Regions from separate parts of the Streptomyces sp. NPDC060035 genome, predicted to be linked through region 1. Evidence: riboswitches for the same ligand, from Rfam matches in the RefSeq annotation. Region 1 holds a riboswitch; each other region holds the start of a gene.
What was found. A riboswitch is a leader RNA that binds a small molecule or an ion and turns the genes downstream of it on or off. The one in region 1 is predicted to bind cobalamin.
Positions count from the first base shown of each region.

Region 2: linked by a shared signal. The riboswitch ahead of ACFWBQ_RS34745 (cobalamin biosynthesis protein) and the one ahead of ACFWBQ_RS34140 (ABC transporter substrate-binding protein) in region 1 are both predicted to bind cobalamin.
Region 3: linked by a shared signal. The riboswitch ahead of cobN (cobaltochelatase subunit CobN) and the one ahead of ACFWBQ_RS34140 (ABC transporter substrate-binding protein) in region 1 are both predicted to bind cobalamin.

Region 1 is NZ_JBHWVO010000034.1:46,203-53,325, forward strand. Features, by position in the region: gene ACFWBQ_RS34120 (ABC transporter substrate-binding protein) at 1-148, shown strand, start outside; gene ACFWBQ_RS34125 (carbohydrate kinase) at 252-1,199, shown strand; gene ACFWBQ_RS34130 (acyl-CoA dehydrogenase) at 1,249-3,156, shown strand; gene ACFWBQ_RS34135 (hypothetical protein) at 3,180-3,335, shown strand; cobalamin riboswitch at 3,443-3,627, shown strand; gene ACFWBQ_RS34140 (ABC transporter substrate-binding protein) at 3,658-4,722, shown strand; gene ACFWBQ_RS34145 (FecCD family ABC transporter permease) at 4,719-5,801, shown strand; gene ACFWBQ_RS34150 (ABC transporter ATP-binding protein) at 5,798-6,610, shown strand; gene ACFWBQ_RS34155 (PRC and DUF2382 domain-containing protein) at 6,690-7,123, opposite strand, start outside.
Region 2 is NZ_JBHWVO010000037.1:9,776-16,898, forward strand. Features, by position in the region: gene ACFWBQ_RS34735 (putative cobaltochelatase) at 1-1,493, opposite strand, end outside; gene ACFWBQ_RS34740 (cobyric acid synthase) at 1,490-3,232, opposite strand; gene ACFWBQ_RS34745 (cobalamin biosynthesis protein) at 3,229-4,176, opposite strand; cobalamin riboswitch at 4,306-4,433, opposite strand; gene ACFWBQ_RS34750 (hypothetical protein) at 4,596-4,817, opposite strand; gene ACFWBQ_RS34755 (anion permease) at 4,830-6,092, opposite strand; gene ACFWBQ_RS34760 (class II aldolase/adducin family protein) at 6,373-7,032, shown strand; gene ACFWBQ_RS34765 (alpha/beta hydrolase) at 7,101-7,123, shown strand, end outside.
Region 3 is NZ_JBHWVO010000009.1:182,653-189,775, reverse strand. Features, by position in the region: gene ACFWBQ_RS17040 (PP2C family protein-serine/threonine phosphatase) at 1-126, opposite strand, end outside; gene ACFWBQ_RS17035 (IclR family transcriptional regulator) at 399-1,157, opposite strand; gene cobN (cobaltochelatase subunit CobN) at 1,237-4,839, opposite strand; cobalamin riboswitch at 4,871-5,022, opposite strand; gene ACFWBQ_RS17025 (cobalamin biosynthesis protein CobG) at 5,325-6,602, shown strand; gene ACFWBQ_RS17020 (precorrin-8X methylmutase) at 6,671-7,123, shown strand, end outside.

The DNA of each region.
Region 1 (7,123 bases):
CGGCGAGATCGGCGCACCGAAGTGGCGGGCGGCCACGGAGGAAGCGCGGATCGTCCCGTGGAACCCGGAGCCCCTGTGCAGTCCACAGGCCCACGCCCGCTTCCTCGCACTGGTGGCGGACGCCGTGGAGGGTGTACGGAACGGCTGAGCAGGTTCCCCCAGAATTCTGCAGAATCGACGGCAGTGTGTCCGGCAGCCACCGCGTGCCGGGGCACCTCCGTCGGCGCCACCCCCCCCAGGAGACCTTCCTCATGCTCGACAGACTCGCTCTGCTGGTCATCGGCGAATGCGTCGCCGACATCGTCCGGGCGCCGGGCGCGGCAGACCAAGTCCACGCGGGCGGCAGCCCGGCGAACGTCGCGTACGGTCTGGCCCGGCTGGGCCGGAGCACCACCTTCCTCACCCAGCTCGGCCAGGACGCGAACGGCCGGCTCATCGGGGACCATCTGGCCTCGGCAGGGGTCCGTGTGCGCACCGACAGGAGCAGCGCGCCCACGCCGTCCGCCGCCGTCACCCTGGACGACACGGGCCGGGCCACGTACACCTTCGAAATCACCTGGTCGCTGGCCCCGATGGCACCGGAGCGGCCGCCGCACCATGTGCACACCGGGTCGATCGCCGCCGTCATGGAGCCAGGGGCAGCAACTGTCCTTGCCGCCGTCGAATCACTCCGGGCAGCCGCGACCGTCAGCTACGACCCGAATGTGAGGCCGGAGCTGATGGGAGATCATGCCGAGGCCGTAGGGAAGGTCGAACGCTGTGTCGCGCTCAGCGATGTGGTCAAGGCGAGCGACGAGGACCTGGCGTGGCTGTACCCGGGTGAGACACCGGAGGAGGCAGCCGAGCGGTGGCTGCGCTCCGGCCCCGCGGTCGTCCTCGTCACTCGGGGAGCCGACGGGGCGCTGGCGGTCCTTCCCGGTGCGACGGTGAGCATCGACGCGGTGCCCGTCCGGGTCGTCGACACCGTGGGCGCGGGCGACGCGTTCATGTCCGGCACCCTGCACGCCCTGGCAGCGCAGGGATTGCTCGGGGAGGGCGGCCGTGCACGGCTGCGTTCACTCGACACGGAGACGCTGGGCGATGTGCTGCGCCACGCGGTGGCATCGGCCGCCGTGACCGTGGCACGGGCCGGCGCCCTTCCGCCCGACGAGGAGGAGCTTGCGGCCGGACTGACCGGGGCACCTGTCCCAAAGGCTTGAGGATGCCGTCGCCGGTGTCCTCCCGCCCGCCCCGGTCGTTTACTCCTTCATGACCGTGACCCTTACCGACACCGTCCACCCGTCCGCAGCCGATCTGCTGACCGGAGTCCTCCTCGGAGCGGACTTCCGCCGGGAGCACGGCTTCTGGCAGCGGCTGATCAGCACAGAACCGTTTCGCCGGCCCGGGGGCGGCACCCCCGACGAGCGCCTCCGTCTCGCCTACGACCGGTTGCGGATCCTGAACAGGTCCCTCGACAGCGGAGCCCGCCTCGCCGCCGACCCACGCGCGCTCGCCGCCCTGCACGAGTGGCTCGGCCCGGTGGACCCCGCGCTCACCACCGTGGCGGGCATCCACTACAGCCTCTTCCTCGGCAGCCTCCTCGACCACGACGCCGGCACGGACCGCGACCTGTCCGACTATCTGGGGATGCGACGCATCGGCACCTTTCTCTGTACGGAGGTGGTCCACGGCAACGACGCGGCGTCCCTGGAGACCACCGCGGCGTACGACCGTGAGCGCGACGGGTTCGTCCTGCACACCCCGCACGCGGGGGCACAGAAGTTCATGCCCAACACCAGCCCGGCGGGAGGACCGAAAACGGGGCTGGTCGCCGCACGTCTTCTCGTCGACGGTACGGAACACGGGGTACGCCTCTTCCTGGTGCCGCTCACCGACGACGCCCAGGCGCTTCCCGGCGTACGGATCCGGCGGTTGCCGGCCCGGATGGGCAGCCCCGTGGACCACTGTCTGACCTCGTTCGACCGGCTGTTCGTGGGGCGGGACGCCCTGCTGGGGGACCGCAGAGGTATCGGCGGGGACTGCGTGCTCAGCAGTACTCCCGCCGACCGGCGGCGCCGCTTCCTGACGTCCATCGGCCGTGTGACTCCCGGGAGGATCTCCATGAGCGCCAGCGCGGTGGGCTCCGCCCGCGCGACGCTTGCGGTCGCCGTCCGCTACGGCGGCCATCGCTTGATCTCCGGTGCCCGGGGCACCGGGCGGATTCCGGTGAGCGCCCACCGGACCCACCACGGGCCGCTCGCCTCGGCCATGGCCACGGTCTTCGCCATGAGCCTGCTGCACCGCAGGGCCCTCGACCGGTGGGAACGCTGCACCGATGAGGACAGGGCGGAGGCGGAGCGGCTGGTGGCGGTCGCCAAGGGATGGATCACCTGGAAGTCCCGCGCGGTGATCGTCGAGTGCCGTGAACGCTGCGGCGCCCAGGCGCTGTTGGAGAACAACGGCATGACGGAGCTGGTCACGGGAGTCGAAGGCGCCATCACGGCCGAGGGCGACAATCTCGCCGTCCACGCGAAGGCGGCGGCGGACATGCTCTTCGCCGCCGGACCGGCTCCGGGGGACACCTCGCCGGACCGGGCCGGAAACACCTCGGCGGACGGGGCCGGGAACACCCCGGTCGACCGCACCCCCGGTGAACTGGCCGACCCCCGGTTCCTCGGCAGGCTCCTCGCGGCGGTGGAGGAGATCTGGTTCACCCGTGCCAGGAAAGGTGCGCTCCGGGCACCGCACGGTGACGCGCTCGCGCGGTGGAACGCGGCCTCCGGGGCCGCGCTGCGCGGCGTCGAGGCCCACGCGTACCGGCAGGCGGCCGAAGGCTATGCCGAGGCGCTGGCCACGCTGCCCGAAGGCGCCGCCCGGGAGCGGCTGGCCGAGCTGGAGCGGCTGTTCGCCCTCGAGTGGGTGGCACGCAACAGCGGGGATCTGCTGGTGGCCGGTCTCCTGACCGCCGAGCAGGTCGACGAGCTGCCCGAGGCCACCGAGGAACTGATCGCTGCCGTCGCCGCACACGCACCCGAACTGGTCGAGTCCTTCGCGCTGCCGGGAGAGCTGCTTGCCGACTGGCCGATCGCAGGACCGGACTACGCCGACGCGTACGACGACCCGGAGGGCCCCTGGCGCAAAGGCCCGGCCGAGCCGTCGATGCCGGCCGCACTGTGAGCGACCGACGAGCCGGCCGCACTGTGAGCGCCCGACGAGCCATCCGTACGCCACCCGGTGGTGCGGCCGGGGCCCGGCGTGTGCGCGAGGCCGTCGAGATCCTCGGCCTGCGGGCCGTGCTGCTCGCGTACTGGGGCACGACATCCGTGCTCGCCCGCCGGCGCAGACACCGCAGGTGAGAGCCGGAGAATCGGTTCGCCGCAGGTCCTGACCCAGCAAGGGGCCGGTGCGGGGGGACGCCCCACCCGTCGTACCGGCCACGGCCCCAGGTCTCCGTGCCGCTGCGTGATAGCTTGCAGAAGCCAGTCACACTCCAAGTGGAGTCAGGGAATCCGGTGCGAAACCGGAGCTGACGCGCAGCGGTGAGGGGGACGGGCGGGGCCACGGCCACTGGACACCCTCGGGGTCCGGGAAGGCGTCCCGTCCGGATGAACCCGAGTCCGAAAACCTGCTGGCACCCGCTCCCGTACGGGGAGCGGTGCTCGGTACCGGGCTCCGCGCATGAGCCCCAGGACGCAGAGGGACCCATTGCCACCGATAGCCAGCACCGTACGCCGAACCGCCCTGCTCACGGCGGGACTTGTCCTGCTGTCCGGGTGCGGCGACGGCGAATCCGCCGCACCGGCGCAGGACAGCAGCGCCGGGTACCCCGTGACGCTGAAGAACTGCGGACGCACCGTCACCGTCCCGGCGGCCCCGCACCACGCGGTCTCCCTGGACCAGGGGTCGACGGAGATCCTGCTCTCGCTCGGCCTCGCCGACCGGCTGGCGGGCACCTCCACCTGGACCGACCCGGTGATGAAGGGCCTGGAGAAGGCCAACGCGAACGTCCCCCGTATCGCCGATAACCGGCCCTCCTCGGAGAAGGTTCTCGACAAGGAACCCGACTTCATCAGCGCCTCGTTCGAATCGACCCTCGCCAAGGGCGGCGTCGCGCCCCGCGAACGGTTCGAGGACCTCGGGGTCCCCACCTATGTCTCGCCGGCCGACTGCACGGCCAAGGACAACAGCGGCAGCGGCGACGGATCCCGTACGAAACCGCTGACCATGGAGAGCGTCTACACCGAAGTACACGATCTGGCCGAGGTGTTCGGAGTCAAGGAACGCGGTGACGAGCTCGTCGACCGACTCCGGGCTCGTATCGGCAAGGCGACCGCCGGCATCGAGTCGTCGGACGCCACCCTGCTCTACTGGTTCGCCAACGCCGAGGCGCCCTACCTCGCGGGCTGCTGCGGAGCGCCCGGCATCATCACCGAGGAGCTCGGCGCGAGGAACGTCTTCGACGACACCCACGAGGAGTGGCCCCGGATCAACTGGGAGACCGTCGCGGACCGCAACCCCGACGTCCTGGTCATCGGTGACCTGACCCGCAAGTCGCAGACCGCCGAGAGTGCCGAGAAGAAGATCCAGTTCCTGGAGTCCAATCCCGCCACGAAGAACATGGACGCGGTCCGGCACAAGCGCTACGTCCTCCTCAGCGGCCAGGCCCTGAACCCCTCCATCCGTACCGTCGAGGGCGTGGAGCTCGTGGCCGCAGGGCTGCGCACCTTCGGGCTCGCGGGGTGACCGACACCCAGCAGGCCGCAGGCGTACGTGCACAGAAGGCACCGGTACCCCGAGCGTCCGGCGTCCGTGTCCTGCGCGACGGCCTCCTGTGGAGCTGCGGGACGGCTCTGCTGCTCCTGTCCGTCGCGGTCGCCGTCACCATCGGGCCCGCCCGGATCTCGGTCCCGGACGTGTGGTCCGCGGTGGCGGCCCATCTCGGTCTCGGGGACTCGCAGCTCACCCCGATCCGGGACGGCATCATCTGGAACCTGCGCATGCCCCGCACCCTGCTCGCCGCGGTGTGCGGGGCCGGACTCGCGGTATGCGGCACGGTGATGCAGTCCTTGCTGCGTAACCCGCTCGCCGACCCGTTCGTGCTCGGTGTCTCCTCCGGGGCGTCCACCGGAGCGGTCGTGGTCGTCATCCTCGGGGCAGGTGGGGGAGCGGTCTCGGTCTCGGCCGGTGCCTTCATCGGGGCCCTCTGCTCGTTCGCCCTCGTTCTGCTGCTCAGCCACACGCTCGGCGGGACGACCGACCGGGTCGTCCTCTCCGGTGTGGCGGCCATGCAGCTCTTCTCCGCGCTCACCTCCTTCGTCGTGATGACCGCTGCCGACGCCGAGCAGACCCGCGGCGTGCTGTTCTGGCTGCTCGGCTCCCTGAGCGGGGTCGGCTGGACCGATGTGTGGATGTGCGCCGCGGTGCTCGCCGTGACGCTGCTGATCTGCCTCGGACACGCCCGTACGCTCGATGCCTTCGCATTCGGCCAGGACGCGGCGGCCGCCCTCGGCGTCCATGTCGCCCGCACCCGGATCGTGCTGCTCTGCACGACGGCGCTGCTGACTGCGGCGCTCGTGAGCTCGGCGGGCGCCATCGGCTTCGTCGGCCTCGTCCTGCCGCACGCGGCCCGCGCGCTGACCGGTTCGGGCCACCGGCGCCTGCTGCCGGTCACCGCGCTCGCGGGGGCGGTGTTCCTGGTCTGGGTCGACACGCTGGCGCGCACCGTCCTCGACCCGCAGGAGGTGCCGGTCGGAGTGGTCACCGCCCTCATCGGGGTGCCCGCCTTCGTGCTGGTCCTGTACCGGACCCGGAGGACCTCATGACCGCCGCCACGGCCGAGGGACTGCGGGCCGAGCGCGTGACGCGGGAAGCGGGCGGGCGGATCGTCCTCGACGGCGTGGACATCGCGCCTCCGCCCGGCGCCACCGTCGGACTCCTCGGACCGAACGGATCCGGCAAGTCCACACTGCTCCGCATCCTGGCCGGCGTCCTCGGGCCGGGCGCGGGAGTGGTCACCCTCGACGGCCGCAGCCTCGCGGAGACCGGCCGTCGCACGGTCGCCCGACGCGTCGCCGTGGTCGACCAGCACGCAGTCACCCAGGTCGAGTTGAGTGTCCTGGACGTCGTACGCCTCGGCCGCATTCCGCACCGCCGTGCCTGGTCGGCGCCCGGCCGCGAGGACGAGGACGCCGTGCGCGAGGCACTGGAACGCACCGGTCTCGCCGATCGCGCCGAGCAGTCCTGGCACACCCTGTCCGGCGGTGAGCGCCAGCGCGTCCAGATAGCCCGTGCACTCGCGCAGCAGCCGCGCGAACTCCTCCTGGACGAGCCGACCAACCATCTGGACATCCAGCACCAACTGGAGCTGCTGTCCCTGATCTCCGCCCTGCCCGTCACCGCTGTGACGGCGCTGCACGACCTCAACCTGGCCGCGATGTTCTGCGACCGGATCACCGTGATGAAAGAAGGACGGGTGGTCGCCTGCGGAACGCCCGCGGAGGTGATCACCGGGGAACTCATCGCCGACGTCTACCGGGTACGGGCGGTGGTGACGCCGGACGGGCCGGACGGCAGGCCTTCGGTGCGCTTCCTGCCGGGGCCGCTGCGGGCGTCCCGGCCTTCGGATGACTGATGGCGAAGGGGCGGGCCCACAGTCGTCCGGGGCCGCCCCTCGCTGCTGTCGCGCGGCCTGTCGCCGCTGAGTGAGGGGGTCAGCGGCGGCGTCCCTGGCCGAACTCGCCGCCCGTGTCCTTGCCGCTGCCCATGTCCTTGCCGTCCGCGTAGTCGATCTTCTCCTTGCGGAGCTCGGCGGAGACTTCCTTCTGTTCGGTGACCTTGTTGGTTTCGAGACGGACCCGCTCCACCGGGACGGCCTCCTTACGGACGGTGGCGCGCTCTGCGTGCAGGGTGACTTCGACGTCCTCTTCGCCGATGCCCGTCGTACCGGTCGACTTCTCGCCCGGCCGCATGGGTTCACGCACCACGCGTACTTCCTCGTGGGACACCGGCACCGTCCGGGTGACGTTCTCGGTCACGACGTACTTGTGCAGGTGTGCCTTTCCGCTCTCGTACTCCTCCGTACCGACGAGGAGCTGTTCCTCGGAACGGACCATCTCCTCCCGGCCTCCGGCGCCTGCGGCGGACC
Region 2 (7,123 bases), on a different contig from region 1:
AAGAGCACCAGGTTCCCCTCGCGCCCCTCCCGTGTCGCCTGCCGCAGGTCGTCACGCCGTACGACGAGACCGCGACCGGACCGCCCGCGCGCCCGCTGATGCGGCGCCGCCGCCTGCACGGTCGCCGCGAGGTGCAGCTTCGTCAGCGTGCCCTCGGGCCGCCGCGCCCCGGTCGTCCGCCCGTGCTCGGTACGCGCCCGGGACCGCCGCCCGGCCGCGCCCTCGCCGAGACCGGGCACGCTGAGCATCTTCGTACGGAACGGCTCCGAGGCACGTACGGGCTGCTGTTCCCCGCCGCCGGCCGGCGCGGGCGCCTCGGGACGGCCGGTACCGGGACCGTTCTCCGCGTCGGGACCGTTCTCCGCGTCGGGACCGCTCTCCGTGCCCGGACCGCCCTCCGCGTCGGGACCGCCCCCCTGAGGAGGCAGACCACCGCCACCGGGCCCGTCGGGCTCCGGATCGTCATCGCCCCCGTCCGCGTCGTCGGCCGCGTCCCTGAGGGTGTCGTCCAGCTTGTCCTCGTCCAGCCCCGGGGCGTCGAAGGGGTTGCGGCGCCGCCGGTGGGGGAGCGCCAGGAGTGCGGCCCGGCGCACGTCCTCGGCGGTGACCTCGTCGCGCCCCGCCCACGCGGCCAGCGCGGTCGCGGTGCGGGCCATGACGATGTCGGCACGCATGCCGTCGACCTCGAACGCGGCGCACGTCGCCGCGATCTGCCGCAACACGCCGTCCCCGAGGACCACTTCGGGCAACAGGACACGCGCGGCGGCGATCCGTGCCCGCAACGCGCCCTCCTCCTGCGCCCACCGGGCGGCGAACCCGGCCGGATCGTCGTCGTACGCGAGCCGCCGCCGCACGACCTCCACCCGCTGATCGGTGTCCCGGGAGGCCGCCACCTCGACGGTCAGGCCGAAGCGGTCCAGCAACTGCGGGCGCAGCTCACCCTCTTCGGGGTTCATCGTCCCGACCAGCAGGAACCGCGCCGCATGCCGTACGGAGACGCCTTCGCGTTCGACGTACGAGGCACCCATGGCCGCCGCGTCCAGCAGCAGGTCCACCAGATGGTCGTGGAGCAGGTTGACCTCGTCCACGTAGAGGATCCCGCGATGCGCGTCGGCCAGGAGCCCCGGCTCGAAGGCCTTGACCCCCTCCGAGAGCGCCCGCTCGATGTCCAGCGCACCCACGAGGCGGTCCTCGGACGCGCCGACGGGCAGCTCCACGGTCCGAGCGGCACGCGACACGCCGGTCCCGGTCTCATGCGGACCATCGGGACACGCCGGGTCGGGCGCCACCGGATCGCACGAGAACCGGCACCCGGAGACCACGGACACCTCAGGCATGAGCGCGGCGAGCGCCCGCACGGCGGTGGACTTGGCGGTGCCCTTCTCGCCCCGCACGAGAACGCCGCCGACGGCCGGACTGACGGCGTTCAGCAACAGCCCGAGCCGCAGGTCGTCCTGCCCGACGATGGCGGTGAAGGGATACGGGGTACTCACGGTGCCTCCTCTGTCACGTGCACAACTGCTCCGGCCCCATCAGGCGTCCGCCCTGCGAGATCGAGCCCGTGGGGCGTGCGCCCCGCGTCCCGGGGCACCACATCGGATCTGTCCGGCGCTCGATGACCGGGGTCCGGGGCGGAGCCCCGGTCAAGGGTGGGGGCGGGGTGGGGAACAGAGCCCGCCGCAGGCGTCCCCGCCCCCACCACCGGCCCCTCCGCCCGCGGTGCCCCCGGCGGCACGAACGGCAGCCCGCTCGGCGCTCCCGCCTCGATCAGCCGCCACAACGCATCCGTATCCGCATGCTCCTCGACAAGATCCCCCAGCCGGTCCAGCTGCTCCTCCCGCAGCTCCGAGAAGCTCGTGTCCGGAGCCGCCACGAACCGCCGCCCGGCCGCCAGCGCCACCTCCGCCAGGAACCGGCGCCTGAACGCATCGCTCTCCAGCGACCCGTGCCAGTGCGTCCCCCACACCGAGCCCACCCGGCATCCGTCCAGGAACGGCTCACCGCCGCGCACATCGGCGACCCCGTGATGGATCTCGTACCCCTCCACCGGCTCTCCGAGCGCCGACCCGACAGGCCGGCCCAGCACCTTCTCCCGGCCGAACCGGATCCGTACCGGCAGCAGCCCGAGCCCGTCGACCAGCCCCGCCCGCGACTCCACCTCGTCCTCGATGGACTCGCCGAGCACCTGGAACCCGCCGCAGATCCCCAGCACCGGAAGCCCCTCGGCGGCCCGCCGCAGCAGCGCGTCGGCCAGCCCCCGTTCGCGCAGCCACGCCAGTGCCTTCACGGTGCCGCGGGTACCGGGCACGATCACCAGGTCCGCGTCGGCGAGCTCCTCGGCCCGGTCCACGAACCGCACCACCACACCCGGCTCGGCCGCCAGCGCGTCCACATCGGTGAAGTTCGACATCAGCGGCACGGCGCACACCGCGACCCGCAGCACGTCCTGCCCGTGCGGCGGCGCGACAACGGACTCCCGGACGGCGCCGCGCATCGACACCCGCAGCCCGTCCTCCTCGTCGATGCCGAGGCCGTGGGTGAACGGCAGCACCCCGTACGTACGGCGCCCGGTGAGCTCGTACAGCATGTCCAGGCCCGGCTCCAGCAGCGACACATCGCCGCGGAACTTGTTGACGAGGTACCCGGCGACCAGCGACTGGTCCTCGGCGCTCAGCAGCGCCGTCGTACCGAAGAACGACGCGAACACACCGCCCCGGTCGATGTCCCCGACGACCAGCACCGGGAAGCGGGCGGCCCGCGCGATACCCATGTTCACGATGTCCGTGCGCCGCAGATTGATCTCGGCCGGACTGCCCGCCCCCTCGCAGATCACGGCGTCATACGTGCCCCGGAGCTGCTCCAGGCAGTCCACGACCGTCCCGAACAGTGCTTCCTGACGGCCCCCGTGATAGCCGCGCGCACTCATCTCGCCGACCGGCTTCCCCATCAGGACCACCTGACTGGAACGGTCACCGCCGGGCTTGAGCAGCACCGGATTCATCAGGACGCTCGGCTCCACCCGGGCGGCCTGCGCCTGCATCGCCTGGGCGCGGCCGATCTCCGCATCCTCGCGGGTGACGAACGAGTTCAGCGACATGTTCTGCGCCTTGAACGGCGCGACCTTCACCCCCCGGCGCACCAGCCACCGGCAGATTCCCGCCGTGACGACGCTCTTGCCCGCGTCCGAGGTGGTTCCCGCGACCAGCAGCCCGCCGCCCTGTCCACCGCTCATGCCCGACCCTTCCGTCCTGCGGCCAGCCGCGCGGCCGCACACACGCCGAGGGCCAGCACACTCACCCGGCGCGACAGCCGCACCGCGCGTTCGATGTCCGTGACCCGCACGTCCCGGCCGCTCTCCCCGTTGAGTACGGGCCGGTGCTCGACCCGCCCGCCGTACGCGAGTGTCCCGCCGAGGCGTACGCCGAGCGCACCCGCGAACGATGCCTCCACCGGGCCCGCGTTGGGGCTCGGGTGCTTGCCCGCGTCGGCCCGCCAGGCCCGTACGGCCTCGCGCGGGCGCCCGCCGGCGGCCACGGCGAGCACGGCGGTGAGGCGGGCACCGGGCCAGCCGACCAGGTCGTCGAGCCGGGCCGAGGCCCAGCCGTAGCGCCGGTGGCGCGGCGACCTGTGGCCGACCATGGCGTCGAGGGTGTTGACGGCCCGGAACCCGACCAGGCCCGGGACACCGCCGATGGCGCCCCACACCAGAGCGCCGACGACGGCGTCGGAGGTGTTCTCGGCGACGGACTCCACCACCGCACGGGCGATCTGCTGGCCGTCGAGGGAGTACGGGTCACGGCCGCACAGATGCGGCAGCCGCTCCCGGGCCACCTCGATGTCACCTGCGGCGAGCGCACCGCCGATGGCGCGGGCCTCCCGGCCCAGCGACGTACCGCCGATGACGGACCAGGTGGCGGCGGCGGTCAGTGCCACCGCCGCGGCGGGGCGGTTGTGTACGGCACGGGCGGCCAGTGCGGCGGCGCCCGCGGCGCCTCCGGCGCAGACCAGCGCGTGCAGGGCGCCCCAGCCGCGGTGATCGCGCCACAGCCGGCTCTCGACACCTGCTGCGGCCTGCCCGAAGGCGGCGACGGGGTGGCCCCGGCGGGGATCACCGAGCAGCAGGTCGCCGATCAGACCGGCGGTGGCGCCGTACGCGAAGATGCGGTCGGCTCGCACGGTTCAGCCGGCCGTCGTGCCTCGAAGGACCTTCGCAGCGGGTGACACAGGGACCGACGCACGGCAGCCAGGCATGGCAGATGTCCTTAACTCAGGGTCCGCGCCCTGGTTCGACGTGACCGGCGACGAGAGTCTCCTGGCTTCCGGATCCGCAGTTCCCCCGGCCTTCCAGTCCGTGATGGACCGTGACTTCCGTGTGGGGGACTGCTCCCCGGTGACAGTGGCGGGACCGCGCCGGATTCGCACCGGCTTCCTCTCCTGTCGCCGTAAATGGCACCGGCAGTCCACCACGCCCCGTGAACGCCCGTCAACCTGCCGTTGACCTGCAGGAGCGCAGTGTGCGCAGACGCACATCGGGCCGGACACACAGGTGGTGTGTCCGGCCCGATGTGACGAGGCGGCGGGGAAGCGCCGGGTGGTCAGGCGACGATCAGGTAGATCCCGTAGGCGACCGCCGCCGCGCACAGCCCGAAGCAGGCGTACGCGCCGGTGCGCGCCAGCGTGAGAGATCCGCCGGCCGGAGCCGTCGACGCCTGCTTGGAGAGGCCGATGATGCCGAGGGTGAAGAGGCCGACCAGCGCGACGGTGACCACGAGGCTGACGCCGAAGACGGAGGCGAGAGCTGCCCAGTCGATGTTCATACGGATCTGTCCTTACACCGTGGCCGGTCGGGCCGGGTCGGCCGGGGTTCCGGCCGCCGGGGCCGGGGCCGGAATGGTGGTCTTGAGGTCCGGGATGCCGGAGCCGACGGGCGGCGGGCTGACGGCCGCGATGGCGGTGGTGACGACGCCCGCGGGCTCGGCGTCCGTCGCGTTGACGTTGGTGTGGTCGACGGGCTTGCGGCGCGACAGCATCCAGATGGCACCGGAGCCCGAGACGAGGAGCACGGCGACCACGCCGACACCCCAGGGGCCCTGCTTGGTGAGGAATTCCGCGCCCGCGCCGACCAGACCGGCGGCCGGCAGGGTCAGGCCCCAGGCGATGAACATGCGGGTGGCGGTGGACCAGCGGACCACGCCCCCCTTGCGTCCGAGGCCCGCGCCCATCACGGCACCGGAGCAGGACTGGGTGGTGGAGAGGGAGAAGCCGAGGTGCGAGGAGGCCAGGATGACCGTGGCCGCGCTGGTCTGGGCGGCGAAGCCCTGCGGCGGCCTGAGGTCGGTGAGGCCGCTGCCCATGGTGCGGATGATGCGCCAGCCGCCGAGGTAGGTGCCCATCGCGATGGCGAGACCGGCGGAGGCGATGACCCAGACCGGCGGGTTGGAGCCGGGGGCGAGGACGCCGCCGGTGACCAGGGCCAGGGTGATGATGCCCATCGTCTTCTGCGCGTCGTTGGTGCCGTGGGCGAGCGAGACGAGACCGGCGGAGGCGATCTGGCCGGCCCGGTACCCCTTGGCGGTCGACTTCAGCTGGGCCTCGTCGGTGATCTTCCGGTTGAGGCGGTACGTCAGCTTCGTGGCCAGCAGTGCGGCCAGACCGGCGACGAGGGGGGCTGCGATCGCGGGCAGGAGGACCTTGGTGACGACGGTGCCGCCGTTGATCGAGGACCAGCCGGCCGACATCACCGCGGCGCCGATGAGGCCGCCGAAGAGTGCGTGGGAGGAGCTGGAGGGCAGACCGACCAGCCAGGTCATCAGATTCCACAGGATGGCGCCGACGAGCGCCGCGAAGATGACCTCGGTTCTGAGGCCGTTCTCATTGATGATCCCGCCGGAGATCGTCTTGGCGACCTCCACCGACAGGAACGCGCCGACGAGGTTGAGAACGGCGGACATGGCCACCGCTGTCTTGGGCTTGAGGGCGCCGGTCGAGATGGTGGTGGCCATCGCGTTGGCGGTGTCGTGGAAACCGTTCGTGAAATCGAACACGAGAGCTGTCACGATCACGATCGCGAGCAGCAGCGTGATGTGTTCCATTTACCCAGGCAATCGTTCGACGTCAGTGGCTGTAGGAACGTAAGCAACCTGGATGAACGGAAGATGAACTGAGCAGGGCGGTGCGGTGACTCCAAGCGCGAATAGCCATTCCGCTTGTGTGCGCGCGGGGGTGGCCCCGCAGCCACGCGGCGCTGCGGGGACCGGCCGTCACCGGGTTCCGGGGCACGCACGGTCTGCCGGATTTGCCCCATTGAAGAGACTTCGGTCACGTGCTCCGCAACGGATCGGGCCGAACGGCCCGTCGACCTAGGATCTCCGCATGAGCGATCAGCATCAGGACGCGATCGAGCGGGTGTGGGACGGTGTCGTCGCGACGGCCCGCAGGACGGCTGCGGACGGGCTGGTCGTCGGTACCTCCGGCAATGTGTCGGCGCGGGTCGGCGGCGTCGTCCTGGTCACCCCCAGCGGAGTGCCCTACGACCGGCTGGGCCCCGGAGACGCGGTCGGCGTCGACCTCGCAGGCCGTCAGGTCCTCGGCGACATGACCCCGACCAGCGAGCTCCCCCTCCACCTGGCCGTCTACAACAACAGCAACGCCGCCGCCGTCGTGCACACCCACGCGGTCCACGCCACGGCCGTCTCCACCCTCGTCACCGAGGTCCCGCTCGTGCACTACGCCGCCGCCATGCTCGGCGGCCCCGTCCGCACCGCCGCCTATGCCCGGTACGGGACGCGGGAGCTCGCCGAGAACATGCTCACCGCACTGCGCGACCGCACCGGCTGCCTGCTGCAGAACCACGGAACGGTCACCTACGGGGACACCCTCGACGAGGCCTACGACCGCACGGCCCAGCTCGAATGGATGTGCAGGCTCTGGCTCACCGCGAGTTCCGTGCCCGGCCACCACCCGACCCTGCTCTCCCCGGCCCAGCTGCGAGAGGTGACGGACGCCCTGAAGGGGTACGGCCAGCCCGGCTGAGCCCGGGTCCGGTACCGGACGGCCCCTCCCCGCTGGCAGGCCGCGCCGCTGCCCAGGACACTGAAGCCGTGCGCCCGGCAACAGCGGCGGC
Region 3 (7,123 bases), on a different contig from region 1:
CAGCGCCATGCCGAGCTCCGCCCGGGCACGCTGGAGCCTGATGTTCTCCAATGCCTGATCGACAAGACGCCCAAGGGTGAGGAGGAGTTCCTGGGTGCTGTCCGGCGCTTTGCGGTGTCGGTACATGACATTCCTGCGGCTTCCGATTCGCCCCTGGTCAAACCCTAGCCCGGTCGCCGCCACCCGGCGCGGACGGCCGACACCCGCCCGGCCGCAGCGGGAGTGCGATCCACTCCGCCGTCATGGGCCTGCGCACCTGACCGGCCACCGCAGGCGCTGCGAAGGCGGAGACACCTGCCACCCCACCGTCACCAGGGGCGGCCAGGCAGCACCGGAGCGTGGCCCACGCCCCCAGCCATCATCACCAACTGCCCCACCATTGTTCGCCACGACCATCCTCACAGGGTGAGGGAAAGCCCTCTGGTCACCCGCTCCGCCGACGCCAGCAGCCTCTCCCGTACCTGGCTGGTCCGGTACATCCGGTCCGACCGGAAGGAGATTCCGAGCGAGCCGAGCTTGTCCCCGTTGTACACGGGCACCGCGATGCAGAGCGTGCCGAGGGAGTACTCCTCCCGGTCCATGACGACGGGAGCGGGCAGCGAGGATTCGAGCTGCCGCACGAGGTCCTCCCGTCGAGTGATCGTGCGGGGCGTGAGATCGGCCAGGTCGTGCCTGGAGAGATAGTCGCCGCGCGCCTCGTCGTCCAGTTCGCGCAATACACACTTTCCCAGCGCCGTGGCGTGTCCGGCGTCCTTGAATCCCACCCAGAGGTCGACCCGCGGTGCCGCCGGCCCGTCGACGATCTCCGCGATACGGATCTCGCCGTCCTCGTAGAAAGTCAGGTAGGCGGCGGCCGACACCTCGTCCCGCAGCGAGGCGAGTGTGGGGCGGATGCGCGTGAGCAGCCCGTCCGCACCGCTTTCCGAGCGCGGCTCGTACAGCTCGTCACCCATGACGAACCCGCCGTCGTCCAGCTTCCTCAGATAGCCGTCATGAGTGAGCGCGGGCAGCAGATCGTGGACGGTGGCCAACGGCAGCCCGGCCTCCCTCGCCAGCTGATCCGCGGGAACGCCGCCTTCGTGCGCTCCTGCCGCTTCCAGCAGGCGGAGGGCCTGCTGGACAGCCGCGACTGGCGTGGGGCCGACCTGATCACCCATTCCACAAGCTTGGACCCGGTTCTGCCGAGAGGCAATATGTACCGGATCCGCCCCTGCCGCGAACGCTGAGGCGGGCGCCTCAGTCCTCGCCCTCCAGGTTGCCTTCCGTCTCCAGGAAGACCTGGCGCAGCGCTTCGAGCACGGCCGGGTCGGGCTCGGCCCACATGCCGCGGGATTCGGCTTCCAGCAGGCGTTCCGCGATGCCGTGCAGCGCCCAGGGATTCGCCTTCTGGAGGAACTCGCGGTTCGTCGGATCCAGGACGTACGTCTCCGTGAGCTTGTCGTACATCCAGTCCGCGACCACGCCCGTCGTCGCGTCGTACCCGAACAGGTAGTCGACCGTCGCGGCGAGCTCGAAGGCGCCCTTGTAGCCGTGTCGGCGCATCGCCTCGATCCACTTCGGGTTGACCACCCGGGCGCGGAAGACCCGGGACGTCTCCTCGACCAGGGTGCGCGTGCGGACCGTCTCGGGGCGGGTCGAGTCGCCGATGTACGCCTCGGGTGCCGTGCCCTTCAGCGCGCGTACGGTCGCGACCATGCCGCCGTGGTACTGGAAGTAGTCGTCCGAGTCCGCGATGTCGTGCTCACGGGTGTCGGTGTTCTTCGCGGCGACCGCGATGCGCTTGTACGCGGTCTCCATCTCGTCCCGGGCCGGTCGCCCGTCGAGCTCACGGCCGTAGGCGTAGCCGCCCCACACCGTGTAGACCTCGGCGAGGTCGGCGTCGGTGCGCCAGTCGCGGGAGTCGATGAGCTGGAGCAGCCCGGCACCGTACGTCCCGGGGCGGGACCCGAAGATGCGGGTGGTGGCACGCCGCTCGTCGCCGTGTTCGGCCAGGTCGGCCTGGGTGTGGGCCCGTACGAAGTTCCGCTCGGCGGGCTCGTCGAGGGAGGCCGCCAGGCGTACGGCGTCATCGAGCAGGCCGATGGTGTGCGGGAAGGCATCCCGGAAGAAGCCGGAGATGCGCAGCGTGACGTCGATACGGGGGCGGCCCAGCTCCTCGTACGGGATCGGCTCCAGGCCCGTGACGCGGCGCGAGGCGTCGTCCCAGACGGGGCGGACACCGAGCAGGGCGAAGGCCTCGGCGATGTCGTCGCCCGCGGTGCGCATCGCGCTGGTGCCCCACAGGGACAGGCCGACGGAGGTGGGCCAGTCGCCGTTGTCGGCCCGGTAGCGCTCCAGGAGCGAGTCGGCGAGGGCCTGGCCGGTCTCCCAGGCGAGGCGGGACGGGACCGCTTTCGGGTCGACGGAGTAGAAGTTCCGGCCGGTCGGCAGGACGTTCACCAGACCGCGGAGCGGGGAACCGGACGGTCCCGCGGGCACGAAGCCGCCGTTCAGCGCGTGGACCGTGTGGTCGAGCTCATCGGTCGTGGCGGCGAGGCGGGGCACGACCTCCTTGGCAGCGAAGTCGAGGATGTCGGCGACGGCCTGCGGCTGCCCGGCAGCCACGCGGGCGACGGCGGCCGGGTCCCAGTCCGCGTCCTCCATCGCCTGGACGAGAGTGCGGGCCTGCTCCTCGATCTCGTCGGCGGCGGTGCGGGTGGCCGCGGACTCGTCGAGGCCGAGCGCCTCGCGCAGGCCGGGCAGCGACGTCGTACCGCCCCAGATCTGGCGGGCGCGCAGGACCGCGAGGACGAGGTTGACGCGGTCCTTGCCGGCCGGGGCGCCGCCCAGAACGTGCAGCCCGTCGCGGATCTGGACGTCCTTGATCTCACAGAGCCAGCCGTCGAGATGCATGATGAACTCGTCGAAGCCCTCGTCCTCGGGCCGGTCCTGAAGCCCCAGGTCGTGGTCGAGCTTCGCCGCCTGGATCAGGGTCCAGATCTGGGCGCGGACCGCCGGGAGCTTCGCCGGGTCCATCGCGGCGATCTGGGCGTGCTCGTCCAGGAGCTGTTCCAGGCGGGCGATGTCGCCGTAGCTCTCGGCGCGCGCCATCGGCGGCACGAGGTGGTCGACCAGGGTGGCGTGCACGCGGCGCTTGGCCTGGGTGCCCTCGCCCGGGTCGTTCACCAGGAACGGGTAGACCAGCGGCAGGTCGCCCAGCGCGGCGTCGGGGCCGCAGGCGGCGGACAGGCCGGCGTTCTTGCCGGGCAGCCACTCCAGGTTGCCGTGCTTGCCGAGATGGATCATCGCGTCGGCGCCGAAACCGTTGTCGTCGGCGGACGCGGCGATCCAGCGGTAGGCGGCCAGGTAATGGTGCGAGGGCGGCAGATCGGGGTCGTGGTAGATCGCGATCGGGTTCTCGCCGAAGCCGCGCGGCGGCTGGATGAGGATCAGCAGATTGCCGCGGCGCAGGGCCGCGAGCACGATGTCGCCCTCGGGGTTGCGGGACCGGTCGAGGAACATCTCACCGGGGGCCGGGCCCCAGTGCCGCTCGACGGCCTCGCGGAGGTCGGCCGGCAGGGTGGCGAACCAGCGGCGGTAGTCGGCGGCGGGAATCCGGACCGGGTTGCGGGCCAGCTGTTCCTCGGTGAGCCACTCCTGGTCGTGGCCGCCGGCCTCGATCAGCGCGTAGATCAGCTCGTCGCCGTCACCGGAGACCAGCCCGGGGATCTCTTCCTCGGGCCCGAAGTCGTAGCCCTCGGAGCGGAGTCGGCGCAGCAGGGCGACGGCGCTGGCGGGGGTGTCGAGACCGACCGCGTTGCCGATGCGGGAGTGCTTGGTCGGGTACGCGGACAGGACGAGGGCGATCCGCTTCTCGGCGGCCGGGATGTGGCGGAGCCGGGCGTGCCGTACGGCGATACCGGCGACCCGTGCCGCACGCTCGGTGTCGGCGACGTACGCGGGCAGGCCGTCCTCGTCGATCTCCTTGAAGGAGAACGGCACGGTGATCAGGCGGCCGTCGAACTCCGGCACCGCGATCTGGGTGGCGGCGTCCAGCGGGGACACGCCCTCGTCGTTCTCCTCCCAGGCGGCGCGCGGGCTCGTGAGGCAGAGCGCCTGGAGCACCGGTACGTCGAGGCCGGTGAGGGCGCCCGCGTCCCAGGACTCGTCGTCGCCGCCCGCGGACGCGGTGGCGGGCTTGGTGCCGCCCGCGGCGAGGACGGTGGTCACGATGGCGTCGGCGGCCCGGAGTTCGTCGATGAGTTCGGGCTCGGGGGTACGGAGCGAGGCGACGTACAGCGGGAGGACACGGGCTCCCGTGTCCTCCACGGCGGTGCACAAGGCCTCGATGAACGCCGTGTTCCCGCTCATGTGGTGGGCGCGGTAGTAGAGCACCGCGATGGTGGGCCCGGTGATGTCCTCCCGGGCCGTCCGCTCCAGCGGGCCCCATGCGGGGGCGGGGGCGGGCGGCTCGAAACCGTGGCCGGTGAGCAGCACGGTGTCGGACAGGAACCGGGCCAGCTGCTCCAGGTTGGCGGGGCCGCCGTGCGCGAGGTAGGCGTGCGCCTCGGCGGCGATTCCGATGGGGACGGTGGACGCGGCCATCAGCTGGGCGTCGGGGGCCTGTTCACCGGTCAGAACGACGACGGGGCGACCGGTCGCCAGCACCTGGTCGAGGCCGTCCTGCCATGCCCGTACGCCGCCGAGGAGGCGTACGACGACGAGGTCCGTGCCGTCCAGCAGCTCCGGGAGGTCCTCGACGGAGAGCCGGGAGGGGTTGGCGTAGCGGTAGTTGACCGGGCCTGCCGAGGCGCGGGCGCTGAGCAGGTCGGTGTCGGACGTCGACAGGAGCAGGATCATGCGGCGTCAGCCCTTCCTCGGGGTGTCCACGCCCCGGGCGGTGTCGGACGGCAGGAGTTCCTGACTCGCCCGGCCTTCGGCCGGGCTCACAGTGGCGGGACCGCGCCGGAATCTCACCGGGCTTCCTCCCATGTCGCCGTCTGGCGATGGCGGGCCGAACGGACCGCCGCTAGGCATAGTAGGCGGCAGGCCGGTGGGCGTGACGAGATGCCCCTGGTCGGGATGTGTCCTCGGGCGCCTCGACGGGCCGGTTTCCGCCCGGAGGCAGACTCGGCAGGGGCGTCGCTCGGGACACCTGGCCGGACGCGGACGCGGAACCGGACGCGGCCCGGGTTCCGGTCCGGGTTCCGGGGTCCGGTTCGGGTTCCGGTCCGGGTTCCGGGTCCGCGCCCGGGTTCCGGGTCCGCGCCCGGGTTCCGGGTCCGCCCCGGTGGGTGTCCTGCAGGTCACAGTGACCGTAGGGCTGTGCTGCGGTCACGGTCGGTATGCTCGCCGCCATGCCCCCATCCGCCGTCCCGCCCCGGTCTCCGGGCGGTGATGCCTGCCCCGGAACACTGCGTCTGCACCGGGCGGACGACGGTGCGCTGGCGCGGGTCCGCATACCCGGCGGGGTGCTGACCGTCGGGCGGGCGGACGCGCTTGGGGAAGCCGCCGGGCGACTCGGCGACGGTGAGTTGCATCTCACCTCGCGCGGCAATGTGCAGCTGCGCGGGCTCGCCCCGGACTGCGGTGCGGAGTTGGCCGGGCTGCTGAGCCGGGCCGGGCTGCTGCCCTCCGAACGCCACGAGCGGGTACGCAACATCGTCGCCTCCCCCTTGGCCGGGCTCGACGGTCTCGGGGCCGCGGACGTCGGACCGTGGCTGACCGGACTGGACCGGCTGCTGTGCGGAAGCGACCGTGCGGCCGCGCTCTCCGGCCGGTTCCTGTTCGCACTCGACGACGGCCGCGGTGACGTGGACGCCCTCGGCGCCGACCTCACTCTGCTGGCCCGTGACGACGGCGATGCGATGCTGCGCGTCGGGGACACGGACACCGTCCTGCGTGTCCCGGCCGCCGACGGGCCCCGCGCCGCACTCCTGGCCGCCGAAGCATTTCTGGACGCCGCCACGGAACCCGACGCCTGGCGGGTGAAGGACCTGCCGGACGGCGCCGCCGCACTGGCCGACGATGTCGTACGACGATTGCGGCAGACCGGTACCGCCGTGTCGACGGACCGTCACCCCCGCCCTCGCGCATCCCTCCGGCCGGCCCTCGGCCCCGTACACGGCCGCCACCGCGACGTCGCGCTGTCCGTCGGCGTACCGCTGGGACGCCTGGACCGGAATCACTGGCGGCTCCTGTCGAGCGCCGGCGAACTGCGGCTCACCCCGTGGCGCGGCGTCGTCGTCACCGGAGTCGCGCCGGATCACGCGGACGACCTGCTCGCCGGCCTCTCGGAGGCCGGTCTGATCACCGGGCCCGGATCGCCGTGGGCCGGTGTCGGGGCCTGTATCGGACGGCCCGGCTGTGCCAAGTCGCTGGCCGACGTGCGGGCCGAAGCGGGGGCCGCCGTCGGACCCGCGGGACGGCTGCCTGTGTACTGGTCCGGGTGCGAACGCCGGTGCGGCCATCCGCACGGGGAATGGATCGACGTGGTCGCCACCCCGGACGGACACCGGATCTCCCACGTGACGGGGGACCGGAGAGACGCCACGGCGACGGTCCGCAACAACCCTGCAGCGCTCGCCGCCGCGGTGGCAGCGGCGCGAAGCCCACGCACCTGACCGTGCATCACCCCGTTCACCTGTGTCTGGCCGCCGGCCACCAACCCGATGAAGAAAGCGACAGCACTGTGCATCAGTACGAGAAGGACGGACCGGCGATCTACCGCCAGTCCTTCGCCACCATCCGCGCGGAGGCGGATCTGGCAGGGCTGCCCGCCGATGTGAGCCAGGTCGCCGTCCGCATGATCCACGCCTGCGGCATGGTCGACCTCGTACGCGATCTCGCCTTCTCCCCGGACGCCGTGGCCGACGCCCGCGCGGCACTGCGGTCCGGTGCACCCATCCTGTGCGACGTGGCCATGGTCGCCAGCGGTGTCACCCGTAAGCGGCTGCCCGCGGCCAACGAGGTCGTGTGCACCCTGTCCGACCCGGCCGTTCCGGAGCTGGCCGCGAAGCTGGGCACCACCCGCAGCGCCGCCGCGCTGGAACTGTGGCGCGACCGGATGGAGGGGGCGGTCGTCGCCGTCGGCAACGCACCCACCGCGCTCTTCCGGCTCCTGGAGATGATCGAGGAGGGCGCC